2 regions of the Streptomyces paromomycinus genome follow, and region 1 is predicted to be linked to the other one. Evidence: predicted binding sites of a transcription regulator. Region 1 holds the regulator's gene; the other holds the start of a gene.
What was found. Region 1 encodes HspR, which represses chaperone genes until heat shock. Its sites were predicted from a motif close to TTGAGNNNNNNNNNCTCAA; they were not measured.

Region 1 (11,622 bases):
CGTCGTCGTCCTCGGTCCACGCCGTGGGCACGTGGACACCGCTGACCTTCCACTTGCCGTACGGGAACGTGCCCTCACCGGCCCCGGAGAAGCGTGGCGCGAACTCTATGTCGCCGGTGATCGGTCCGGGCTCGTACCCCTCGGAGGCGTCCTCGCCCTGGAAGTGCACACAGTGCGCCGCGGTGGCGAGCATGTTGCCCTTCGGGCTGTCGATGACGCTCGCGGTGCAGTAGTGCTCGCCGTCGGCGATCAGGACCCCGGTGAAGGGCAGCCCCTCGAACGGCCGCGCGGACGGCTGCGCGGGATCCGCCGCCTGCGACGTGCCGCCGCACCCGGACAGCGTGACGAGTGCGGTGAGCGCGGTGGCTGTGACCAGAGCGACGGAAGCGGGTCTCATATACGGGACGGTACGTCGTGACGGGGGCGCACGTCGCGACGACTTCGGTACGTGTGGTCGAGCATCGGGTGCGCTGGGTGGGGGTGCGCGTGGTGCGCGGAGGGGCCGGTGGGTGGGGGGCTCGGGGCCACTCCGGGGTCACTCCTCGGCATCCTTTAGCTGCAGTGCATCTCAGAGCGGGCCAGCGTGCGGACTGCCTGCGGGGAGACCCCTGCGCGACCCCGAGCCCCGGCCGTCCGGCGGCTTTCCGTGCGATCGGGCTGAGCTTTTTACAAGCCCAAGCGAAACCCGGCCCGGTGGGGTGCGCGTGGTGCGCGGTGGGGCCGGTGGGTGGGGGCTCGGGGTCACTCCGGGGTCACTCCTCGGCATCCTTTAGTTGAAGTGATTTGGATACGTGGGTCAGCGTGCGGACTGCCTGCGGGGAGACCCCTGCGCGACCCCGAGCCCTGGCCGGAATGGCGGCTTTCCGAGCGATCGGGCTGGGGACTTTCACAAGCCGGGCGCGTCCTGGTGCGCCCCGGCGCCCCGGTGGCCTCGGCGCCCGAGTGCCCGGGTGCGCGAGTGCCCGAGTGGCGTCCGGCGCACCAGCGTCCGAGGGCCCGCGTGCCCGAGTGGCCGCGCGTCGTCCGGCGCGTCAGCGTCCGAGTGCCCGAGCGTCCGGGTGCCCGAGTGGCCGGGTGCCCGAGTGGCCGGGTGTGGTCCGGCACGCCAGTGCCCGGGTGCGCGAGTGGCGTCCGGCGCGTCAGCTTCCGAGGGCCCGGGGGGCGTCTGGCGCGTCAGCGCCCGGTGGCGCGGCGGAGCCGCGTCGGGGTGGGCTGGCCCGGGGCGCGCGTTCCACCGCCGGGAAGTGGCCTGCCGTGCCGCCACCACCCCGTGAGCCTCACCACCAGGAGAGGCGGACCCGGGTGCCATCGAAAACTCCCCCCACCGACCTCGGCTCGCCGAACCGGCCGGAGGGGGCGTGTAGGGGGCCATCCCCGCAGGCAGTCCGCACGCCGGCCCACGTATCAATTCACTTCAACTAAAGGATGCCGAGGAGTTGGCCCCCTGCGCGCCCCCGCCCCACCACGAAAGCAATGCGAACCGAACGTCGGCACAAACCCCCGCGCGAAGCGCGAAACCACCCACGGCCGGCCCCGCCGAAGCAGAACCGGCCGCAGGCCGAGCGAAAAACGGTCGCTACGTCACCGGCTCCGACTCAGGCACAGCCGACACCGCCGGATCAACCGGAGTCTTGACGGAGTCCAGCAGCAACTGGGCCACGTCGACGACCTGCACGGACTCCTTCGCCTTGCCGTCGTTCTTCTTGCCGTTCACGGAGTCGGTCAGCATGACCAGGCAGAACGGGCAGGCGGTGGAGACGATGTCCGGGTTGAGGGACAGGGCCTCGTCGACACGCTCGTTGTTGATGCGCTTGCCGATCCGCTCCTCCATCCACATGCGCGCACCGCCCGCGCCACAGCAGAAGCCGCGCTCCTTGTGGCGGTGCATCTCCTCGTTCCGCAGGCCCGGCACCTTGGCGATGATCTCGCGCGGCGGCGTGTAGACCTTGTTGTGGCGGCCCAGGTAGCACGGGTCGTGGTACGTGATCAGGCCCTCGACCGGAGTGACGGGGACCAGCTTGCCCTCGTCGATCAGGTGCTGGAGCAGCTGGGTGTGGTGGATGACCTCGAATTCGCCGCCCAGCTGGGGGTACTCGTTCGCGATCGTGTTGAAGCAGTGCGGGCAGGTCGCGACGATCTTCTTCGCGGACTTCGGCTTCTTCGTCGCCGGGTCCTCGTCGTCCTCGCCGAAGGCCGCGTTGAGCGAGGCGACGTTCTCCGCGCCCAGCTGCTGGAACAGGAACTCGTTGCCCAGGCGGCGCGGCGAGTCACCGGTGCACTTCTCGTCGCCGCCCATGATCGCGAACTTCACGCCCGCGATGTGCAGCAGCTCGGCGAACGCCTTGGTGGTCTTCTTGGCGCGGTCCTCCAGGGCGCCCGCGCAGCCGACCCAGTACAGGTACTCGACCTCGGTGAGGTCCTCGACGTCCTTGCCGACGACCGGGACCTCGAAGTCGACCTCCTTGGTCCAGGCCAGGCGCTGCTTCTTGGCCAGACCCCAGGGGTTGCCCTTCTTCTCCAGGTTCTTCAGCATCGTGCCGGCCTCGCTGGGGAAGCTCGACTCGATCATGACCTGGTAGCGGCGCATGTCGACGATGTGGTCGATGTGCTCGATGTCGACCGGGCACTGCTCGACGCAGGCGCCGCAGGTGGTGCAGGACCACAGGACGTCGGGGTCGATGACGCCGCCCTCTTCGAGGGTGCCGATCAGCGGGCGCTCGGCCTCGGCCAGCGCCGCCGCCGGAACGTCCTTGAGCTGGGCGGCGGTCGCCTTCTCGGCGCCCTCCTCGTCCTTGCCGCCACCGGCGAGCAGGTACGGAGCCTTGGCGTGCGCATGATCCCGCAGCGCCATGATCATCAGCTTCGGCGACAGCGGCTTGCCGGTGTTCCAGGCGGGGCACTGCGACTGGCAGCGGCCGCACTCGGTGCAGGTGGAGAAGTCGAGCAGGCCCTTCCAGGAGAAGTGCTCGACCTGGGAGACGCCGAACTGGTCGTCCTCGCCCGGGTCCTCGAAGTCGATCGGCTTGCCCGCGCTGGTCATGGGCTGGAGCGCGCCGAGCGCGACGTCGCCGTCGGCCTCGCGCTTGAACCAGATGTTCGGGAAGGCGAGGAAGCGGTGCCAGGCGACGCCCATGTCGGTCTTCAGCGCGACCGTGATCATCCAGATGAACGACGTCGCGATCTTCAGGCCGGCGAAGAAGTAGGTGAGGTTCTGGAGCGTCGCGACGTCCATGCCCTCCAGCCACGAGACCACGGGGTACGAGATGAAGAACGACGCCTCGTAGCCGTCCACGTGGTGCTGGGCGCCCTCCAGCGCGTGCAGCATGAAGATGCAGACGCCGACGACGAGGATGACGGCCTCGACGAAGTACGCCTGGCCGAAGTTGGAGCCCGCGAAGCGGGACTTGCGGCCCGGCTTGCCCGGCTTGCTCAGCTGGCGGATGACGATCAGGGCCAGGATGCCGAGCACCGTCATGGTGCCGATGAACTCGACGAAGACGTTGTACGGCATCCATTCGCCGACGACGGGCAGCAGCCAGTCGGCCTTGAAGAGCTGGCCGATCGCGTTGACGATCGTCAGCAGCAGCGAGAAGAAGCCCACCGCCACGAACCAGTGCGCCGCGCCCACGACGCCCCAGCGGTTCATCCGGGTGTGGCCGAGGAACTCCTTGACCACCGTGACCGTGCGTTGCGTCGGGGCATCGGTCCGGGTGCCGGCGGGTACGGGCTGGCCGAGCCGCAGCTGGCGGACGATCTGCAGGACGGCACGGCCGAACAGTGCGACGCCGACCGCGATTAGGACCAGCGACACGATGATCGCGGCGAGTTGCATGGGTGGCTCCTCGGGCCTGCGAGTGCGGGGGTTACGGGGAATACTTGAGGGGCTGCGCGTACGTACGAGGGGTACGCGGAGACCGCGGTTCAAGGACTACAGCGATTACTAAGCAGTAACTTTTCGGGTCTGCGCTGAGGTTACCCAGTATCCCGAGCGCCATGAAGCCGCCCGGCCGGTGATCTGTGTCGCGCAGGCAACCCTTCCCATCCCGTCCGGCGTCCCCCGAAGAGGGAGTGACGGTAAGCCCGACATAAAAGTTGAGCGGGTTCGGCTCAGGTCAATTGACAGGCTGGCGATGGTGCTGCACGCTTGAGCCTGTTCCACTCAAGTCACTGGAGGAATCGAAATGGCACGTGCGGTCGGCATCGACCTGGGCACGACGAACTCCGTCGTCAGTGTTCTCGAAGGCGGTGAGCCCACCGTCATCACCAACGCCGAGGGCGCCAGGACCACGCCGTCCGTCGTCGCCTTCGCCAAGAACGGCGAGGTGCTGGTCGGCGAGGTCGCGAAGCGCCAGGCGGTCACCAACGTCGACAGGACGATCCGTTCGGTCAAGCGCCACATGGGCACTGACTGGAAGGTCAACCTGGACGGCAAGGACTTCAACCCGCAGCAGATGAGCGCCTTCATCCTGCAGAAGCTCAAGCGGGACGCGGAGGCCTACCTCGGCGAGAAGGTCGCGGACGCGGTCATCACCGTTCCGGCCTACTTCAACGACTCCGAGCGCCAGGCCACCAAGGAGGCCGGCGAGATCGCGGGTCTGAACGTCCTGCGCATCGTCAACGAGCCCACCGCCGCGGCCCTGGCCTACGGCCTGGAGAAGGACGACCAGACCATCCTGGTCTTCGACCTCGGTGGCGGTACCTTCGACGTCTCGCTGCTGGAGATCGGCGACGGTGTCGTCGAGGTCAAGGCGACCAACGGTGACAACCACCTCGGTGGTGACGACTGGGACCAGCGCGTCGTCGACTACCTGGTCAAGCAGTTCAACAACGGCCACGGCGTCGACCTCTCCAAGGACAAGATGGCGCTCCAGCGCCTGCGCGAGGCCGCGGAGAAGGCGAAGATCGAGCTGTCCTCGTCCACCGAGACGACGATCAACCTGCCCTACATCACCGCCTCCGCCGAGGGCCCGCTGCACCTGGACGAGAAGCTCACCCGGGCGCAGTTCCAGCAGCTCACCTCGGACCTCCTGGAGCGCTGCAAGACCCCGTTCCACAACGTCATCAAGGACGCCGGCATCGAGCTGTCCGAGATCGACCACGTGGTCCTGGTCGGCGGCTCGACCCGGATGCCCGCCGTCGCCGAGCTCGTCAAGGAGCTGACCGGCGGCAAGGACGCCAACAAGGGCGTCAACCCGGACGAGGTCGTCGCCATCGGCGCGTCGCTGCAGGCCGGTGTCCTCAAGGGTGAGGTCAAGGACGTCCTCCTGCTGGACGTCACCCCGCTGTCCCTCGGTATCGAGACCAAGGGCGGCATCATGACCAAGCTCATCGAGCGGAACACGACGATCCCGACCAAGCGCTCGGAGATCTTCACCACCGCCGAGGACAACCAGCCCTCCGTGCAGATCCAGGTCTACCAGGGCGAGCGCGAGATCGCGGCGTACAACAAGAAGCTCGGCATGTTCGAGCTGACCGGTCTGCCCCCGGCCCCGCGCGGCGTGCCGCAGATCGAGGTCGCCTTCGACATCGACGCGAACGGCATCATGCACGTCGCGGCGAAGGACCTCGGCACCGGCAAGGAGCAGAAGATGACCGTCACCGGCGGCTCCTCGCTGCCGAAGGACGAGGTCGACCGGATGCGCCAGGAGGCCGAGCAGTACGCCGACGAGGACCACCGCCGCCGCGAGGCCGCCGAGTCCCGTAACCAGGGCGAGCAGCTCGTCTACCAGACGGAGAAGTTCCTCAAGGACAACGAGGAGAAGGTCCCCGCCGAGGTGAAGACCGAGGTCGAGACCGCCGTCGCCGAGCTGAAGGAGAAGCTCAAGGGCGAGGACACGGCCGAGATCCGCACCGCGACCGAGAAGGTCGCCGCGGTCAGCCAGAAGCTGGGCCAGGCCATGTACGCCGACGCGCAGGCCGCGGGTGGTGCCGAGGGCGCCGCCGGTGCCGCGGGTGCCGCGGGCGGTCAGCAGGCCAAGGCCGAGGACGACGTGGTCGACGCCGAGATCGTCGACGACGAGAAGCCCAAGAAGGACGGTGCCGCGTGACGGAGGAGACTCCGGGCTTCGACGACAAGAAGCCCGACGTCCCCGCCGAAGCCGCACAGACCCCTGATGACGCGGCGCAGGCCGAGTCCGCCGACACGGCGGGCTCGGCCCCGGCCGGGGAGACGAACCAGGACGTAGCCGTCACGGCGCAGCTGGACCAGGTGCGCACCGCGCTCAACGAGCGCACCGCGGACCTCCAGCGGCTCCAGGCGGAGTACCAGAACTACCGTCGCCGGGTGGAGCGGGACCGGGTGTCGGTGAAGGAGATCGCCTCGGCGAACCTCCTCACCGAGCTGCTGCCGGTGCTCGACGACATCGGCCGGGCCCGGGAGCACGGCGAGCTGGTCGGCGGCTTCAAGTCGGTGGCCGAGTCGCTGGAGACCGTGGTCGCGAAGCTGGGCCTCCAGCAGTTCGGCAAGGAGGGCGAGCCCTTCGACCCGACGATCCACGAGGCGCTGATGCACTCCTACGCTCCGGATGTCACGGAGACCACGTGCGTCGCCATCCTCCAGCCGGGGTATCGCATCGGTGAACGAACGATCCGCCCCGCGCGGGTCGCGGTCGCCGAGCCGCAGCCGGGCGCGCAGCCCGGCAAGGCCGCCGGTGAGGAAGACGTGAAGGCTTCGGACGAGGAGAGCGGTGGCCCGGAAGAGGGCTGACGCGGCGGCGGAAGAAGCAGTTCGGGAGGAGGGACGTCGGGGATGAACACCAAGGACTTCGTGGAGAAGGACTACTACAAGGTCCTCGGCGTCCCGAAGGACGCCACCGAGGCGGAGATCAAGAAGGCGTACCGCAAGCTGGCCCGGGAGTTCCACCCGGACGCCAACAAGGGGGACGCCAAGGCCGAGGAGCGCTTCAAGGAGATCTCCGAGGCCAACGACATCCTCGGTGACCCCAAGCGCCGCAAGGAGTACGACGAGGCGCGGGCGCTGTTCGGCAACGGCGGCTTCCGCGCCGGCCCCGGCGGCGCCGGTGGCGGATCGTTCAACTTCGACCTCGGCGACCTCTTCGGCGGCGGTGGCGGTGCCCAGGGCGGCACGGCGGGCGGCGGCTTCGGCGGCGGGCTCGGCGACGTCTTCGGCGGCCTGTTCAACCGCGGTGGCGGCACGCGTACGCAGCCGCGCCGCGGGCAGGACGTCGAGTCCGAGGTGACGCTGAGCTTCACCGAGGCGGCGGACGGGGCCACGGTCCCGCTGCGGATGTCCAGCCAGGCGCCCTGCAAGACGTGCTCCGGCACCGGCGACAAGAACGGCACGCCGCGCGTGTGCCCGACCTGCGTCGGTACCGGGCAGGTCAGCCGCGGCGGCGGTGGCGGCTTCTCGCTCACCGACCCGTGTGTGGACTGCAAGGGCCGCGGCCTGATCGCGGAGAACCCCTGCGACGTCTGCAAGGGCAGCGGCCGGGCGACCAGTTCGCGCACGATGCAGGTGCGGATCCCGGCGGGCGTCTCCGACGGGCAGCGCATCCGGCTGCGCGGCAAGGGCACCCCGGGCGAGCGCGGCGGTCCGAACGGCGATCTGTACGTCGTCGTGCACGTCGAGGCGCACCCGGTCTTCGGCCGCAAGGGCGACAACCTGACCGTCACCGTCCCGGTCACCTTCCCGGAGGCGGCGCTGGGCGGCGAGGTGCGGGTGCCGACACTCGGCGGCCCGCCGGTGACGCTCAAGCTCCCGGCCGGGACTCCCAACGGACGTACGATGCGCGTGCGCGGCAAGGGAGCGTCGCGCAAGGACGGCACCCGCGGCGACCTGCTGGTCACCGTCGAGGTGAGCGTCCCCACGGACCTCGGCGACACCGCACGGGAGTCGTTGGAGTCCTACCGCGAGGCGACCGCGGGTGAGGACCCGCGGGCGGAGCTGTTCCAGGCCGCGAAGGGAGCTTGAGTCGGATGGATGGCCGGGGCGGGCGTCGGAACCCGTACGAACTGACCGAAGAGTCGCCGGTGTACGTCATCTCCGTCGCGGCTCAGCTCTCGGGTCTGCACCCGCAGACCCTGCGTCAGTACGACCGCCTGGGGCTGGTCTCGCCCGACCGTACGGCGGGGCGCGGCCGGCGCTACTCCTCCCGGGACATCGAACTGCTCCGGGAAGTGCAGCGCTTGTCGCAGGACGAGGGCATCAACCTCGCCGGCATCAAGCGCATCATCGAGCTGGAGAACCAGGTCACGGCCCTGCGGCAGCGGGTCGCCGAGCTCCAGCACGCGGTCGAGGGCGCGGCCGCCACCATCCAGCAGCGGGAGGCGGCGGTGCACGCCTCGTACCGCCGGGACCTGGTGCCGTATCAGGACGTGCAGCAGGCCGGCGCGCTGGTCGTGTGGCGTCCGAAGAAGCGGTCCGAGTAGGCAGCGGGCCGTCGAGGTCTGCGATGCGGGGCCGGGGTGCACAGCGCACCCCGGCCCCGCCGCCGTTCCGGCAGCCGGTTCAGCAGCCGTGGTAACCGGCCGTCGGCATGGACAGCCGGCGGTGCACGTGGGACCGCATCGCGGTGGTGTAGACCGGCTCGTCGTAGTCGGCGGTCTCCAGCCGTACGCCGGCGGCGGCGCACCGCGCGGAGAATTCGTCGGCCGAGGCGATCGCGTTCTCCAGCGTGCGGCGGTTGGGGGCGATGAACACGTCGACCAGCCCGGCCGCCACGTCCTGCCACAGCGTGGTGTGGTCGGCGCGGAGCCGGTGCACGCTCAGCCGGCAGGTCAGCTCGTAGTCGCGGGCCTGGGCCCACTGCGCGCACATGGCGTGCTGGCCGTGGTCGTCCACCAGGAAGGGGTCGTCGTCCAGGCCTGCCAGCGGCATCAGGCAGGCGATCGCCGTCACTCGGACCGAGTTCATCGCGCCCCCCGGGGACGTGGCGAGTGTGGGGGCGACGATACCGCCGTGGGCCGGGTGCGGTGCAGGGGCGGTGCCGGGCGGCTGGGCAGGTCCGCACGCATGGCGGACGTTCCGGCCGCCGCCCGGGCGGTCTCCGGTGCGCTGCGCCCGGCGGTCCTCCGCGGCCGTGCGCCGGTTCGCTACGCCCGGCCCAGCGCCTTGTTGACGGTGATCTCGATCATCACCCGGTCCGGCTTGGGGGTGGGGGTGCGCCCGTACCGCTCGGCATAGCGCCGTACCGCGTCCGCCACCACGTCCGCGTCCGTACGGATCCGGGCGACGCCCTCCAGGGTGGCCCACCGCCTGCCGCTCATCTGGCACACCGCGACCCGGGCGCCGTCCGGGCCGCCGGCGAGGACATGGCCGACCTTGCTGCTGTCCTTACGGGTGATCACGCGGGCGATGCGCTGGTTCGCGTCGAAGGTGACACCGACCGGGACGACGTGCGGCGTGCCGTCGGGGCGCAGGGTGGTCAGCGTGCACAGGAGGTGCTCGCTCCAGAAGGCGAGGTACTCGGGGCTGAGGTCGTCCAGGTCGTGGGCCATGACCGGAAGAGTAATTGGGGATCCTGTGGGGCCGCCGTGCGGAGGGTCTGCAAAGGGACAGCGCAGGGAACGTGGAGGAGGGGTGAAGAGGCCGGGGTGCCGTCGTACGGGCCCGGGGAAGAGCGCCTGACTTCGGCAGGTTCTGCCGCGCCGGGGGCATGGTCCGGGCCGTCCGGTGCACCCGGAGAAGGGCCGGAAGACCGAAAGATGCCGAAAGAAGCCGGGAAGATGCCGGTGCGGTGCCCGGAACCGCGTTGAGTGGAATAGACTCAACTTATCGGACGTTGAGCTGAGCAGGTTTCCCTGCCGGACCACGGCACCGATCACGCACCGAGCCCAAGGAGGAGCGCGCGAGTGGACGCCGAGCTGACCAACAAGAGCCGTGAGGCGCTGAGCGCCGCCAACGAGCGGGCGGTGACGGCGGGACACGCGGACATGCCCCCCGTGCACCTGCTGCTCGCCCTCCTCGCCGGCGCGGACAACGAGAACATCACCGACCTGCTGGCCGCCGTCGGCGCGGACGCCGTCGCGCTGCGCTCCGGCGCCGAGCGCCAGCTGGCCGCCCTGCCCAGCGTGCAGGGCTCCACGGTCGCCCCGCCGCAGCCCGACCGCGACACCCTGGCCGTCATCGCCGACGCCGCGCAGCGCGCGAAGGAGCTCGGCGACGACTTCATCTCCACCGAGCACCTGCTCATCGGCATCGCCGCCAAGGGCGGCCGCACCGGCGAGCTGCTGGCGCAGCAGGGCGCCTCGGCCAAGAAGCTGCTGAGCGCCTTCGAGGACAGCCGGGGCGGCCGGCGGGTCACCAACCCGGACCCGGAAGGCACGTACAAGGCGCTGGAGAAGTTCGGTACGGACTTCACGGCGGCCGCGCGCGACGGGAAGCTGGACCCGGTCATCGGCCGTGACCAGGAGATCCGCCGCGTGGTGCAGGTGCTCTCGCGGCGTACGAAGAACAACCCGGTGCTCATCGGCGAGCCCGGCGTCGGCAAGACCGCCGTCGTCGAGGGCCTGGCGCAGCGGATAGTGAAGGGCGACGTGCCCGAGTCGCTGCGCGACAAGCGGCTGGTGGCCCTGGATCTGGGCGCGATGGTCGCGGGCGCGAAGTACCGCGGCGAGTTCGAGGAGCGCCTCAAGACCGTGCTGGCGGAGATCAAGTCCAGCGACGGGCAGATCATCACGTTCATCGACGAACTGCACACGGTCGTCGGCGCCGGGGCCGGCGGCGACTCCGCCATGGACGCGGGCAACATGCTCAAGCCGATGCTGGCCCGCGGCGAGCTGCGGATGGTCGGCGCGACGACCCTGGACGAGTACCGCGAGCGCATCGAGAAGGACCCGGCGCTGGAGCGCCGCTTTCAGCAGGTGCTGGTCGCCGAGCCGACCGTCGAGGACACGGTCGCCATCCTGCGCGGCCTCAAGGGCCGCTACGAGGCCCACCACAAGGTGCAGATCGCGGACTCCGCGCTGGTCGCCGCCGCCACCCTCTCCGACCGCTACATCACCTCGCGCTTCCTGCCGGACAAGGCCATCGACCTCGTCGACGAGGCGGCCTCCCGCCTCCGCATGGAGATCGACTCCTCGCCCGTGGAGATCGACGAGCTCCAGCGCTCCGTCGACCGGCTGCGCATGGAGGAACTGGCGCTCAAGAACGAGACCGACGCCGGCTCCGTGCAGCGGCTGGAGAAGCTGCGCAAGGACCTCGCCGACAAGGAGGAGGAGCTGCGCGGCCTGACCGCCCGCTGGGAGAAGGAGAAGCAGGGCCTCAACCGCCTCGGCGAGCTGAAGGAGCGCCTGGACGAGCTGCGCGGCCAGGCCGAGCGCGCCCAGCGCGACGGCGACTTCGACACCGCCTCCAAGCTGCTGTACGGGGAGATCCCGGGCCTGGAGCGGGAGCTGGAGGAGGCCGCCGCGGCCGAGGCCGAGCAGGAGGCGTCCCAGGACGCCAAGTCCTCCATGGTCAAGGAGGAGGTCGGCCCGGACGACATCGCGGACGTGGTCGGCTCCTGGACCGGCATCCCGGCCGGGCGCCTGCTGGAGGGCGAGACGCAGAAGCTGCTGCGCATGGAGGAGGAGCTGGGCAAGCGCCTGATCGGCCAGACCGAGGCCGTACAAGCGGTGTCCGACGCGGTGCGCCGTACCCGTGCCGGCATCGCCGACCCGGAC
Region 2 (11,622 bases), 1.7 Mb from region 1:
AGCTGGCGGTCACCGTTGGGCTTCACCAGGTCGATGGCCAGACCGAGGTTGACGTGCTCGGGCTTGACCAGGGTCGGCTTGCCGTCCTTCTCCTGGAAGGAGTAGTTCATCGACGGCATGGCCTTGAGGGCCTGCACCATCGCGTACCCGATGAGGTGGGTGAAGGAGACCTTCCCGCCGCGGGCGCGCTTGAGGTGGTTGTTGATGACGATGCGGTTGTCGAACAGCAGCTTCACCGGGACGGCGCGCACGGACGTGGCCGTGGGCAGCTCCAGGGAGGCGTTCATGTTCTTCGCGACAGCGGCGGAGGGGCCACGGAGGGTGACCAGTTCCGGGCCTGCGGGCGCCTCGTCGGGCTTCACGTCGTCCTTCTTGGGAGCGGGCTGTGCGGGTGCGGTCTTCGCCGGAGCGGCCTTGGCGGGCGCCGGGGCGCTCGCGGCGGGCTTCGCCGGGGCGGCGGGCTGCTGCGCGGCGGGCGCGGCGGCCTTCGGCGCGGGCTGCTGCGCGGCGGGTGCCGCGGGCGCGCTCGGCGCCGCCGGGGCGGCCTGGGGCGTTCCGGAGGCCGGGGCGGCGGGGCTGCCTTCACTCGCCGCGGCCGGCGTGCTGGCGCCCGCTCCCGGCTTGTAGTCGGCGAAGAAGTCCCACCAGGCTCGGTCTACCGAGTTCGGGTCCTGGAGGTACTGCTGGTAGATCTCGTCGACGAGCCACTCGTTCGGACCGAACGCGGCAGCAGGGTTCTTACCCTGCCCCTCTTGGTCAGTCGAAGTGCTCGAACTGTTGGGGGACTGTGGCGACACGGCGGCAACCGCCCTCTTCCGCTTCCTAAGGTGGTGGACAGCGGGAATAAAGGCTACGCCTCTCCGGACCTTCGGTGCAGTCCGGGGCCGTCAGTCGTCGTGCACGTCACATTCGGCACGGGGTTTCGGGGCATGACTTGGCGGGAAACACACCAGGTTCACCTGCGTTCGGGTACGCGGCATCGCCACTGCACCCCGGATTGTGTGCTTCCACCACCGACCCTACGACACCCGGCGTCAACCTCGAACGGAGTCGCTTCCCGGAAGGGTGACGCGGATGCGGCAGCCGCGCGGTGATTCGGCCACCCGGATCCGTCCCCCGTGCAGATCCACCGCCCAGCGCGCGATCGCCAGGCCCAGCCCCGTACCGCCGTCGCTGCCCGGGCCCGACGCCGCCGGGTCGCCCCGGTTGAACCGCTCGAAGACGTGGTGCCGCTCGGCCTCCGGGATGCCCGGACCCTCGTCCTGCACCTCCAGCTCCAGGCCCCCGGGCGTCTCGCCGCCCCGCGCCAGCACCGTGACCCGGCCGTGCCGCGGGCTGTGCTTGATGGCGTTGTCGATCAGGTTCGCGACGACCTGGTGGAGCCGCTCGGCGTCCGCGTACGCGGCCAGCTCCGGCGGCGAGACGTCCAGGTGCAGATGTACGTCCGTACGGGTGTGGGTGCCGGAGCCGGCCAGCCCCGAGAGCGTGGAGGCGCCACGGCTCATGTTGGCCTCCTTCAGCACCCCCGACAGATAGGGCCACACCTCGAAGCGGCGGGCGTGCAGCGGCACCACCCCGTTGTCCAGCCGCGACAGGTCCAGCAGGTGCTCCACCAGCCGCCCCAGCCGCTCGGTCTGCTTCAGCGCCGTACGCATCGTCTCCGGATCGGGCTCGCAGACCCCGTCCACCACGTTCTCCAGGACGGCGCGCAGGGCCGCTATCGGGGTGCGCAGCTCGTGCGAGACGTTGGCGACCAGCTCCTTGCGGTGGGTGTCCACCGCCTCCAGGTCGGCGGCCATCCGGTTGAACGCGTCGGCCAGGTCGCCGAACTCGTCGCGCCGCCCGCCGCGCACCCGGCGGGTGTAGTCGCCGTCCGCCATCGCCCGGGTCACGTCCGTCATGTCGTCCAGCGGCGCCGTCAGACCCTGCGCGACGAACTGGGTGACCAGCAGCGAGGCGATGATCGAAAAGACCGTGATGACCCGCAGCTCGGTGTCGGAGTGGATGGCGACGAACACCAGCAGCGTCGTGATGATCACCGAGACGATGACCAGTGCGCCGAGCGCCGCCTTGACCGAGCGGTACGGGTCCAGCGGGCGCAGCCCCTCCCACACCCGCCGCCAGAACGGCTTCCAGACCCGCTCCCGCAGGGCTGCCCGGCCGTCCCACGGACTCTCCCCGGCCCGGTCGCGGGCCGGGCGTCCGGCCCGCTCCTTCTCGGTGGCCGGCCGGCGGCGGGTGGGGGCCGTCATACCGGCGGGGTCTCCAGCGCGTACCCGACACCGTGCACCGTACGGATACGCTCCGCGCCGATCTTGCGGCGCAGCGCCTTGATGTGACTGTCGACCGTACGGGTGCCGGAGGCGTCCGCCCAGTCCCACACCTCGGCCAGCAGCTGCTCACGGGAGAGCACCGCGCGCGGCGTGTTGGCCAGACACACCAGCAGGTCGAACTCGGTCGGCGTCAGGTGCACGTCGGTGCTGCGCACCCGCACCCGGCGCTGCGCGTGGTCGATCTCCAGCTCTCCCAGGCGCAGGATGCCGCTGCGCGGGGTGTGCGCGGCCAGCGCCGCCCGCTCCACGCGCCGCAGCAGCACGTGCACCCGGGCCGCCAGCTCCCGCATGGAGAACGGTTTGGTCATGTAGTCGTCCGCGCCGACACCGAGACCCACCAGCATGTCCGTCTCGTCGTCACGCGCGGTGAGCATCATGACGGGCACCGGACGCCGCGCCTGCACCCGGCGGCACACCTCCAGCCCGTCGAAGCCCGGCAGCATCACGTCCAGGACCAGCAGGTCCGGCTGCCATGCCTCGGCGGTGTCCACCGCGGCCGGGCCGTCGGTGGCCGTCTGCACCTGGAAGCCCTCGGCGCGCAGCCGGGCCGCGATGGCGTCGACGATCGTCGGGTCGTCCTCCACGACGAGGATCCGGCGCTGGGCGCCGGGCGTGGCCGCGGCGGTGCCGCCCTGGGTGGTCTGCGTCTGATCCATCGCCCGCCCCTGCGTGTCCCCGTGCTGCATGGTCGCGTACTGCTGGGCAGCAGCGTAAGGGCAGGGTATGACCATCGGCTACGCGCCCTTGCGCGCGAGGTGCACCACGTCCGGGACGCCTCGGACAACGGGGATCTCTTCGGTACGTACGCCGGTGAACCCGGCATTTCGCAGCGCCTGTTCGAACGCGGACGACGGCTGCGCCGACCACACGGCGAGCACCCCGCCGGGCGTCAGCCGCTTCCGGCAGGCCGCCAGACCGGCGGGGGAGTAGAGGCCGCCGTTGTCCTCGGTGACGGTCCACTCCGGCCCGTTGTCGATGTCCAGGCACAGCGCGTCGAACCTGCGCGGCCCGGCGCCCTCCCGCACGTACGCGACCAGGTCGGCGGCGACGATCTCCGTACGGGGATCGGCGAGCGCAGCCCCGGACACGGCCGAGAGCGGCCCGGCGCGGTGCCAGTCGATGACCGCGGCCTCCCGCTCCACCACCGTGATCTGCCCCCACCGGCTCTCCTCCACCGCCCTGACCAGGGAGAACCCGACCCCGAGCCCGCCGATCAGCACACGGTGCGCCACGCCGTGCGGCCCCTTCGCACCGCCCGGTTCCCCCGGTTCCCCCGGTTCCCCCGGCTCCGCCAACTCCGCCAGTGCCGCATCCACCAGCAGCCGCTCGGACCGCCCGTCCGAGGTGTCCATCAGGAAGCACCCGTTCGCGATGATCTCGAAGTGCTCGCCCCGCTCCCGCAGCACCACCTCGCCGTACGGGCCCTCACGGCGGTCGAGGACCCGTGGCCCGCCACCGGGCGCGGGCGGGCCGGACACGTGCACGGGGCGGTCGGGCATGGCGTGCGCGGGATGAGACATGACGGCCATCCTGACCAACCGGGGCGGGACGGGTCCAACCGGTTTACGGGCCCGGGGCCGGGCGGCGCCGCCCGTGACGCACGTCACGGGCACAGCTCGCTCATGGGTTGAACGTGCAGGCTGTCCCGTACGTAGATCCTCAATGGCGGGCGCGCCGACGGCGCCGGCAGCCACGGACGGAAGGGGCCAGCCACCAGTGAGCCGGGTGAACACGGCAGGAGCCTCCGCCAAGACCCCACCCAACGAGGGAGCCCCCGCCCCTCAAACGGCCTCTTTCGCGGGAAGCGGGGGCGCCGGCGGGGTGGCGCCTCTGGAAGGGGTGCCGAGGCCGCGGGCGGCCGGGAGCGCGGAGGTCGGGGGCGCGGCGGTCGTCGGTCCCGTGCCGGCCCTGGGGCCCGTTCGGGTGACGCGGCCGTCATGGTCCGGCTTGAGCCGGAGCCGGTGGCCCAAGCCCTGGCGTCTGCTCCCCGGTCCCCGCACCACCCCTTTCACCTTCGGCTACACGCTCCTCCTCGTCGCCACCTCGCTCTTCGCCGAGCACGCCGACCCGGAGCTGGTCCACCGCCTGCTCCAGGCATCCAGCACGGACGTCGAGCACCTGGCGCAGGCGCCCTTGCTGGTGCTCGTCGCCAGCGCCCTGTGGATCGCCGGTGGCCCGGCCTCCGCGTACGCCGTCGCCTTCCTGATCGTCCTGACGGCCCTGGAGCGCCGGGCCGGTGCCCTGCGGACGGCCGCGGTCTTCTTCGGCGGCCACGTGATCGCGACGCTCGCCACCGAACTCCCGGTCGGCGCCGCGGTCGCCCTCGGCCACCTCCCTGTCGACGCGCTGCAACGCCTCGACTACGGCATCAGCTTCGGCGTGATGGCCTGCACCGGCGCCCTGGCGGGCCTGCTGCCGGGCTGGGCCCGGTGGCCGCTCCTCGGAGGCGTGACCTGGTTCGCCGTCAGCAACCTGCTGCTCTCCGGCGACCCCGTCAGCGACTCGGGCCACTTCCTCGCCCTCGTCCTCGGCACCCTCGCCTGGCCCCTCCTGCGACGCCCCCGCGGGCCTCGTCCGGCGGCGATTGTCAGTGGCCGTTGCTAGCTTCCTGAGCATGCTTCTCCACGGCTCGACGGGGGAGTGGAGCGAGGGTTGCACCCGGCCACGAAGACCGGGGCCCCGCTCCGTCAGGAAGAGGCACCCACCATGCGCATGATCTTCGTCAACCTGCCGGTCAAGGACATCGCCGCGTCCCGCGAGTTCTTCACCCGCCTCGGCTTCGCCTTCAACCCCGACTTCTCCGACGAGCACACCCTGTGCATGGTCGTCGAGGAGAACATCTGCGTCATGCTCCTTCAGGAGGCCCGCTTCCGGGACTTCATCAACGGCGACATCAGCGACGCCGCGAAGACGAAGGAAGTCCTCACGTGTCTGTCCTGCGACAGCCGCGAAGAAGCCGACACCATCCTTGGCAAGGCCCTGGCCGCCGGCGCTAGCCCTTGGAAGCCGGCGATGGAGGCGGGTCCGATGTATGGCGTCAGCTTCCAGGACCTCGACGGTCACGTCTGGGAGTTCATGCACATGGCTCAGGGCTGAGCGCGCGCGGGGGTTGCGCTTCGCGCGGGGGTGTGTGCCGGCGTTCGGTTCGCATTGCTTGGGTGGTGGGGGCGGGGGCGCGCAGGGGGCCAACTCCTCGGCATCCTTTAGTTGAAGTGAATCGGATAGTGGGGCAGCGTGCGGACTGCCTGCGGGGATGGCCCCCTACGCGCCCCCTCCGGCCGGATTGGCGAGCCGAGGTCGGTGGGGGAGTTTTCGATGGCGCCCGGGTCCGCTTCTCCTGGTGGTGAGGCTCGCGGGATGGTGGCGGCACGGCAGGCCACTCCCCGGCGGTGGAACGCGCGCCCTGGGCCAGCCCACCCCGACGCGGCTCCGCCGCGCCACCCGGGCGCTGACGCGCCGGACCACACCCGGCCACTCGGGCACCCGGACGCTCGCGCACTCGGACGCTGACGCGCCGGACGACGCGCGGCCACTCGGGCACTCGCGCACCCGGGCACTCGGGCGCCGAGGCGCACCGGGGTGCCGGGACGCACCGGGACGCGCCCGGCTTGTGAAAGTCCCCAGCCCGATCGCTCGGAAAGCCGCCATTCCGGCCAGGGCTCGGGTCGCGCAGGGGTCTCCCCGCAGGCAGTCCGCAGGCTGGCGCAGGTATCCGATTCACTGCAGCTAAAGGATGCCGAGGAGTGACCCCGGAGTGGCCCCGAGCCCCACCCACCGGACCCTCCGCGCAGAACGCGCACCCCCACCCGGCCCCCCGGCCAAAGGACCCGGCCAGCGCACCCCAAGCCCGTCCGGCGATTGAGGACACAGGAACCCCAGCCACAACGGGCGAACACGAAAAATGATCGCTCACAGCGAACAGGGCAGGGCGCAGGGAACATCCGCGCAGCGGCACGCATTGAGTGGACGTAACTCAACTTGCCTGCCGAAGGGGAGATCATGGCTTCGACGTCCACCTCGCTCACTCTGCCCGTGCTGCCCCTCGACGACGAGGTCGTGCTGCCCGGCATGGTGGTGCCGCTGGACCTTTCCGAGGCGGACGTGCGGGCCGCGGTCGAGGCCGCGCAGTCCGCCGCCTCACCGGGTAACAAGCCGCGGGTGCTTCTTGTGCCGCGGATCGACGGCGCGTACGCGGGCATCGGTGTGCTGGGCCGCGTCGAGCAGGTCGGGCGGCTGTCCGACGGTGACCCCGGCGCGCTGATCCGCGGACTCGGCCGCGTCAAGATCGGCGCCGGTACCACCGGCCCCGGCGCCGCCCTGTGGGTGGAGGGCACCACCGTCGACGAGACGGTGCCCGAGCCGCTGCCCGGCGCGGTCACCGAGCTGGTCAAGGAGTACAAGGCGCTGGCCACCGACTGGCTCAAGAAGCGCGGCGCCTGGCAGGTCGTGGACCGCGTCCAGCAGATCGAGGACGTCTCGCAGCTCGCGGACAACTCCGGCTACTCGCCGTTCCTGAGCACCCAACAGAAGGTGCTCCTGCTGGAGACCACCGACCCGGTGGCGCGGCTGAAGCAGGCCACCGAAGCGCTGCGCGAGCACCTCGCCGAGCAGGACGTGGCGGAGGCCATCGCCAAGGACGTCCAGGAGGGCGTCGACAAGCAGCAGCGCGAGTTCCTGCTGCGCCGCCAGATGGAGGCCGTCCGCAAGGAGCTGGCCGAGCTGAACGGCGACCCGGAGGACGAGGGCGAGGACTACCGCGCCCGCGTCGAGGCCGCCCAGCTGCCCGAGGACGTCCGCAAGGCGGCCCTCAAGGAGGTCGACAAGCTGGAACGGTCCAGCGACCAGAGCCCCGAGGGCAGCTGGATCAGGACCTGGCTGGACACGGTCCTGGAGCTGCCGTGGAACGAGCGCACGGAGGACGCGTACGACATCCCCGGCGCCAAGGAGATCCTGGACGCCGACCATGCCGGTCTGGAGGACGTCAAGGAGCGCATCACCGAGTACCTGGCCGTGCGCAAGCGGCGCGCGGACCGCGGCCTCGGGCTGGTCGGCGGCCCGACAGCAGGGGCATCGCGCAGCGATTCCGGCAAGGGTGGTGGTGGGCGACGGGCGGGCGGCGCCGTGCTGGCCCTGGTCGGGCCGCCCGGCGTCGGCAAGACCTCGCTGGGCGAGTCCGTGGCCCGTGCCATGGGCCGCAAGTTCGTCCGGGTCGCGCTCGGCGGCGTACGGGACGAGGCGGAGATCCGCGGTCACCGGCGTACGTACGTCGGAGCGCTGCCCGGCCGTATCGTCCGGGCCGTCAAGGAGGCCGGTTCGATGAACCCGGTCGTCCTGCTCGACGAGATCGACAAGGTCGGCTCGGACTTCCGGGGCGACCCGGCCGCCGCCCTCCTCGAAGTCCTCGACCCGGCGCAGAACCACACCTTCCGGGACCACTACCTGGAGGTCGAGCTGGACCTGAGCGACGTGGTCTTCCTGGCCACCGCCAACGTCCTGGAGGCCATACCGGAGCCGCTGCTCGACCGCATGGAGCTGGTCCGGCTCGACGGTTACACCCAGGACGAGAAGGTCGTCATCGCCCGGGACCACCTGCTGCCGCGCCAGCTGGAGCGGGCCGGACTGGAGTCCGGCGAGGTCACGCTCACGGACGCGGCGCTGCACAAGCTGGCCGGCGAGTACACCCGCGAGGCGGGCGTACGGAACCTGGAGCGGGCCGTCGGGCGGCTGCTGCGCAAGGTCGCGGCCCAGAGCGAACTGGGCGAGCGCGACCTGCCCTTCACGGTGGGTGTGGACGAGCTGCGCCCGCTGATCGGGCGTCCGCACCACACCCCGGAGTCGGCGCAGGACCCGGCCGAGCGGCGCACGTCCGTACCGGGCGTGGTCACCGGCCTCGCGGTCACCGGCGCGGGCGGCGACGTGCTGTACGTGGAAGCCTCGCTGGCCGACCCGGAGACCGGCGCGTCCGGACTTCAGCTCACCGGGCAGCTGGGCGACGTGATGAAGGAGTCCGCGCACATCGCGCTGTCCTTCCTGCGCTCGCACGGCGCCGAACTGGAACTGCCGGTCGGCGACTTGAAGGAGCGTGGCGTCCACCTGCACGTACCGGCGGGCGCGGTCCCGAAGGACGGCCCGAGCGCGGGCGTGACCATGACGACGGCGCTGGCCTCGCTGCTCTCCGGGCGGACGGTGCGCCCGGACGTGGCGATGACCGGCGAGGTCTCGCTGACCGGGCGGGTGCTGCCGATCGGCGGCGTCAAGCAGAAGCTGCTCGCGGCGCACCGGGCGGGCATCACGACCGTGGTCATCCCCAAGCGCAACGAGCCGGATCTGGACGACGTCCCCGCCGAGATCCTGGAGAAGCTGGACGTCCACCCGGTCTCCGACGTCCGCCAGGTCCTCGACCTGGCCCTGACCCCGGCCTCGGCCCCGGCCGCCCCGGAGGTCCCGGTCGCGGCGTGACGGACGCGACCGGCCCCACCGGCCCGGAGTCCCCTGGCACGGGGGCTCCGGGCCGCGCGTGTCCCGGTCACCGTGCGTATCGTTGTACTGCGCGACTGCCCGCACTTCGCGGCGGTGGGGAGGAGCGCAGATGACCATCGAGCTGACCGACAACAGGATCGAGATCGAGATGGCCGACAGCGACGAGCTCAGCCTGGACATGCTGTTCGACTGGCTGGAGCGGATGCCCGTCCCCGAGGGCTACAAGGCAGAGATCGTCGAGGGGGCCATTTTCATGACGCCGCAACGGGACAACCATTGGGACATCATCGCCGCGATTTACGATCAATTGCGGTCCCGCTACCCGCGGAAGCGGGTGAAGTCCGATGTCCGCTTGGACTTCCCCGGCCACCTCAACGGTTTCGCTTGCGACGTGGTCGCGCTGCGGGACGGTGCGGAGAAGGACGACAAGGGACGCTGGCGATACCAGGACATCGAATGCGTCGCCGAAGTCATCTCCAGGGACACGTCGCGCAACGACTATGGCCCCAAGAAGGACGCCTACGCCCTGGCGGGAGTGCCCGTCTATCTCATTGTCGATCCGTACCTCGGGCAGTGCCACCTCTACACGGCTCCCAAAGACGGCACCTACCGCCTCGGTCCGGCCATCAAGTTCGGCGACCCGGTCGACCTGACCGACACGGTCGTCGGCCTTTCGCTGGACACGGCGGAATTCGGCCGGGAGTGACGGCGCTTTGAGGAATGAGCCGGGTGACGGCAGCGACCGCAGAGCGCTGAACGAGTTGTTCGAGCCGCTTTACGAGACCGTCCCGGAGGGGATGAAGGCGGAAGTCGTCGACGGTGTCGTCAGCACGTGGCCGCAGCGGAGCATGTACTGGGAGATCACCATGAGTGTTCTGTGCCAGTTGGACATCCGCTGCGGGCAGCGGAGCCGGCTCATGTCCGACGTCCGCCTCGACCTCCCGAGGCGCCTCAACGCTTTCTGCCCTGACCTTTTCAAGCTGTCGGACGGGGCGGAGCCGGACGAAGAAGGGCATTGGCGCTATCAGGACGTCGAGTTCGTCCTTGAGGTCATCTCTCGGGAAACCGGACTCCACGATTACGGACCGAAGAAAGCCGCCTACGCCGAGGGTAAGGTACCCGTCCACCTGATCGTGGACCCGTACACCGCGAAGTGGCACCTCCACACCCTCCCCGAGAACGGCGCGTACCGCTCGCAGCAGAGCATGGACTTCGGCGCTCCCGTCGACCTGACGAGCACGGCACTCGGACTGACGTTGGAAACCGGCGAGTTTCCCAGGGACTGCCGACGGAGAAGCGGGCCCCGGTGCGCGCCCCGCGACGCCGGGACCCACCGCCTCACCCGTTCGCCAACGCCCGCAACCGCTCGTACGCCCCGTTGAACCGGTTCCGGTCGCCGACCGTGGTGCCCGACGACGTGTACTGCCAGACGGTGTGGAAGTCCCAGCCTGCCGGGAGTTCGCCGGCCGAGGAGCCGTAGCGGGGGATCCACAGGGGGTTGACGGAGCCGAAGCCCGCGTAGTTGCCGGTGCACTGTTTCCACCAGCTGGTGGAGGTGTAGATGACGGCGTCCCTGCCGGTGCGTGCCTTGTACGTCGCGAAGAAGTCCTTTATCCAGGCGACCAGGCCGGCCGCGCTCTTGCCGTAGCAGGTGGAACCGTACGGGTTGTACTCCATGTCGAGGGCGCCGGGCAGGGTGCGGCCGTCCTTGGACCAGCCGCCGCCGTGGTCGACGAAGTAGTTGGCCTGGGCGGTGCCGCTGGAGGTGTCGGGGGTGGCGAAGTGGTACGCGCCGCGGGTCATGCCGACGTTGTAGGAGCCGTTGTACTGCTGCGCGAAGTAGGGGTTGGTGTAGCTGGTGGACTCGGTGGCTTTGACGTAGGCGAAGCGGACTCCGGCGTTCCAGAGGGTCTGCCACGGGACGTCGCCGTTGTGGCTGCTGACGTCGACGCCTTCGACGGAGGCGAGGGTGGGCGGCGGCGCCTCGCCCGGCGCGTCGCCCTCGTGGTGGGTGACCTGGGAGCCGGCCCAGTCCAGACCGGGGTGGGCGGGTTCGGGGGCGGCGCCGTACGGGGTGGCGCCGGCGGTGCCCGGCAGCCCGAGGAGCAGGGCGGCGACGGTGAGGAACGTCAATGCCGCGGCCGCGAAGGGGCTCGGGCGGCGGACGGCGGGGCGGCCGGATCTGTGCACGGGCATACGTGCCTCCGAGGATCTCGGTGAACTGACCTGAGGGGGGACCGGCCGGACGGGCCACGGCGCGCCGCGGGGCGCGTGGGGCGGGACGAGGGGAGTGGCGTGGCCGTACCGAGCGGTGTGGTGTGGTCATGCCAAGAACGTGCCGACGACGGTACGCGCGTAGATGCGGCGGGCAAAGAGGGGAGCCGGGCTTCCGTTGGTCTAATCCTGCGAAATACTGGACAAGCTGCGGCTTCGGCCGCCGCCGCAGGAAACTTTCACGGTACGGAAAGCGGGAGAGGGCGCCGACGTGCACGACACCAGAGCCGACAGCGTGGCAGGGACGGACGAACCCGGTGGTGTGGACCAGGTGTTCCTCTCCCTGGAGCGGGAGCTGGCGGTCTTCCTGCGCCGCGCCCGGGCCACCTCCGGCGAGCTGGCCCGGGAGGTGCACCCGGAGCTGGAGGCGGCCGCGTACGGCCTGCTCGTCCGTCTCGCCGACGCGGGGCAGCAGCGGGCCACCGAACTCGCCGGTTACTTCGGCGTGGGCAAGGCGACCATGAGCCGGCAGCTGCGTGCCCTGGAGGACCTCGGGCTGATCGACCGCGAGCCGGACCCGGCCGACGGGCGGGCC

Region 2: the regulator HspR is predicted to act here: its motif matches at 6,292-6,310, upstream of lon (endopeptidase La).

The regions. Positions count from the first base shown of each region.
Region 1 covers NZ_BHZD01000001.1:5,103,783-5,115,404, forward strand. The annotation lists gene OEIGOIKO_RS21630 (trypsin-like serine peptidase) at 1-397, opposite strand, end outside; gene OEIGOIKO_RS21635 ((Fe-S)-binding protein) at 1,577-3,832, opposite strand; gene dnaK (molecular chaperone DnaK) at 4,182-6,047, shown strand; gene grpE (nucleotide exchange factor GrpE) at 6,044-6,706, shown strand; gene dnaJ (molecular chaperone DnaJ) at 6,749-7,930, shown strand; gene OEIGOIKO_RS21655 (heat shock protein transcriptional repressor HspR) at 7,936-8,388, shown strand; gene OEIGOIKO_RS21660 (hypothetical protein) at 8,468-8,872, opposite strand; gene OEIGOIKO_RS21665 (TIGR03618 family F420-dependent PPOX class oxidoreductase) at 9,052-9,456, opposite strand; gene clpB (ATP-dependent chaperone ClpB) at 9,811-11,622, shown strand, end outside.
Region 2 covers NZ_BHZD01000001.1:3,371,423-3,383,044, reverse strand. The annotation lists gene OEIGOIKO_RS13655 (multifunctional oxoglutarate decarboxylase/oxoglutarate dehydrogenase thiamine pyrophosphate-binding subunit/dihydrolipoyllysine-residue succinyltransferase subunit) at 1-797, opposite strand, end outside; gene OEIGOIKO_RS13650 (sensor histidine kinase) at 1,035-2,252, opposite strand; gene OEIGOIKO_RS13645 (response regulator transcription factor) at 2,249-2,989, opposite strand; gene OEIGOIKO_RS13640 (spermidine synthase family protein) at 3,068-3,853, opposite strand; gene OEIGOIKO_RS13635 (rhomboid-like protein) at 4,281-4,937, shown strand; gene OEIGOIKO_RS13630 (VOC family protein) at 5,040-5,429, shown strand; gene lon (endopeptidase La) at 6,333-8,792, shown strand; gene OEIGOIKO_RS13620 (Uma2 family endonuclease) at 8,923-9,519, shown strand; gene OEIGOIKO_RS13615 (Uma2 family endonuclease) at 9,527-10,195, shown strand; gene OEIGOIKO_RS13610 (lysozyme) at 10,152-11,009, opposite strand; gene OEIGOIKO_RS13605 (MarR family winged helix-turn-helix transcriptional regulator) at 11,299-11,622, shown strand, end outside.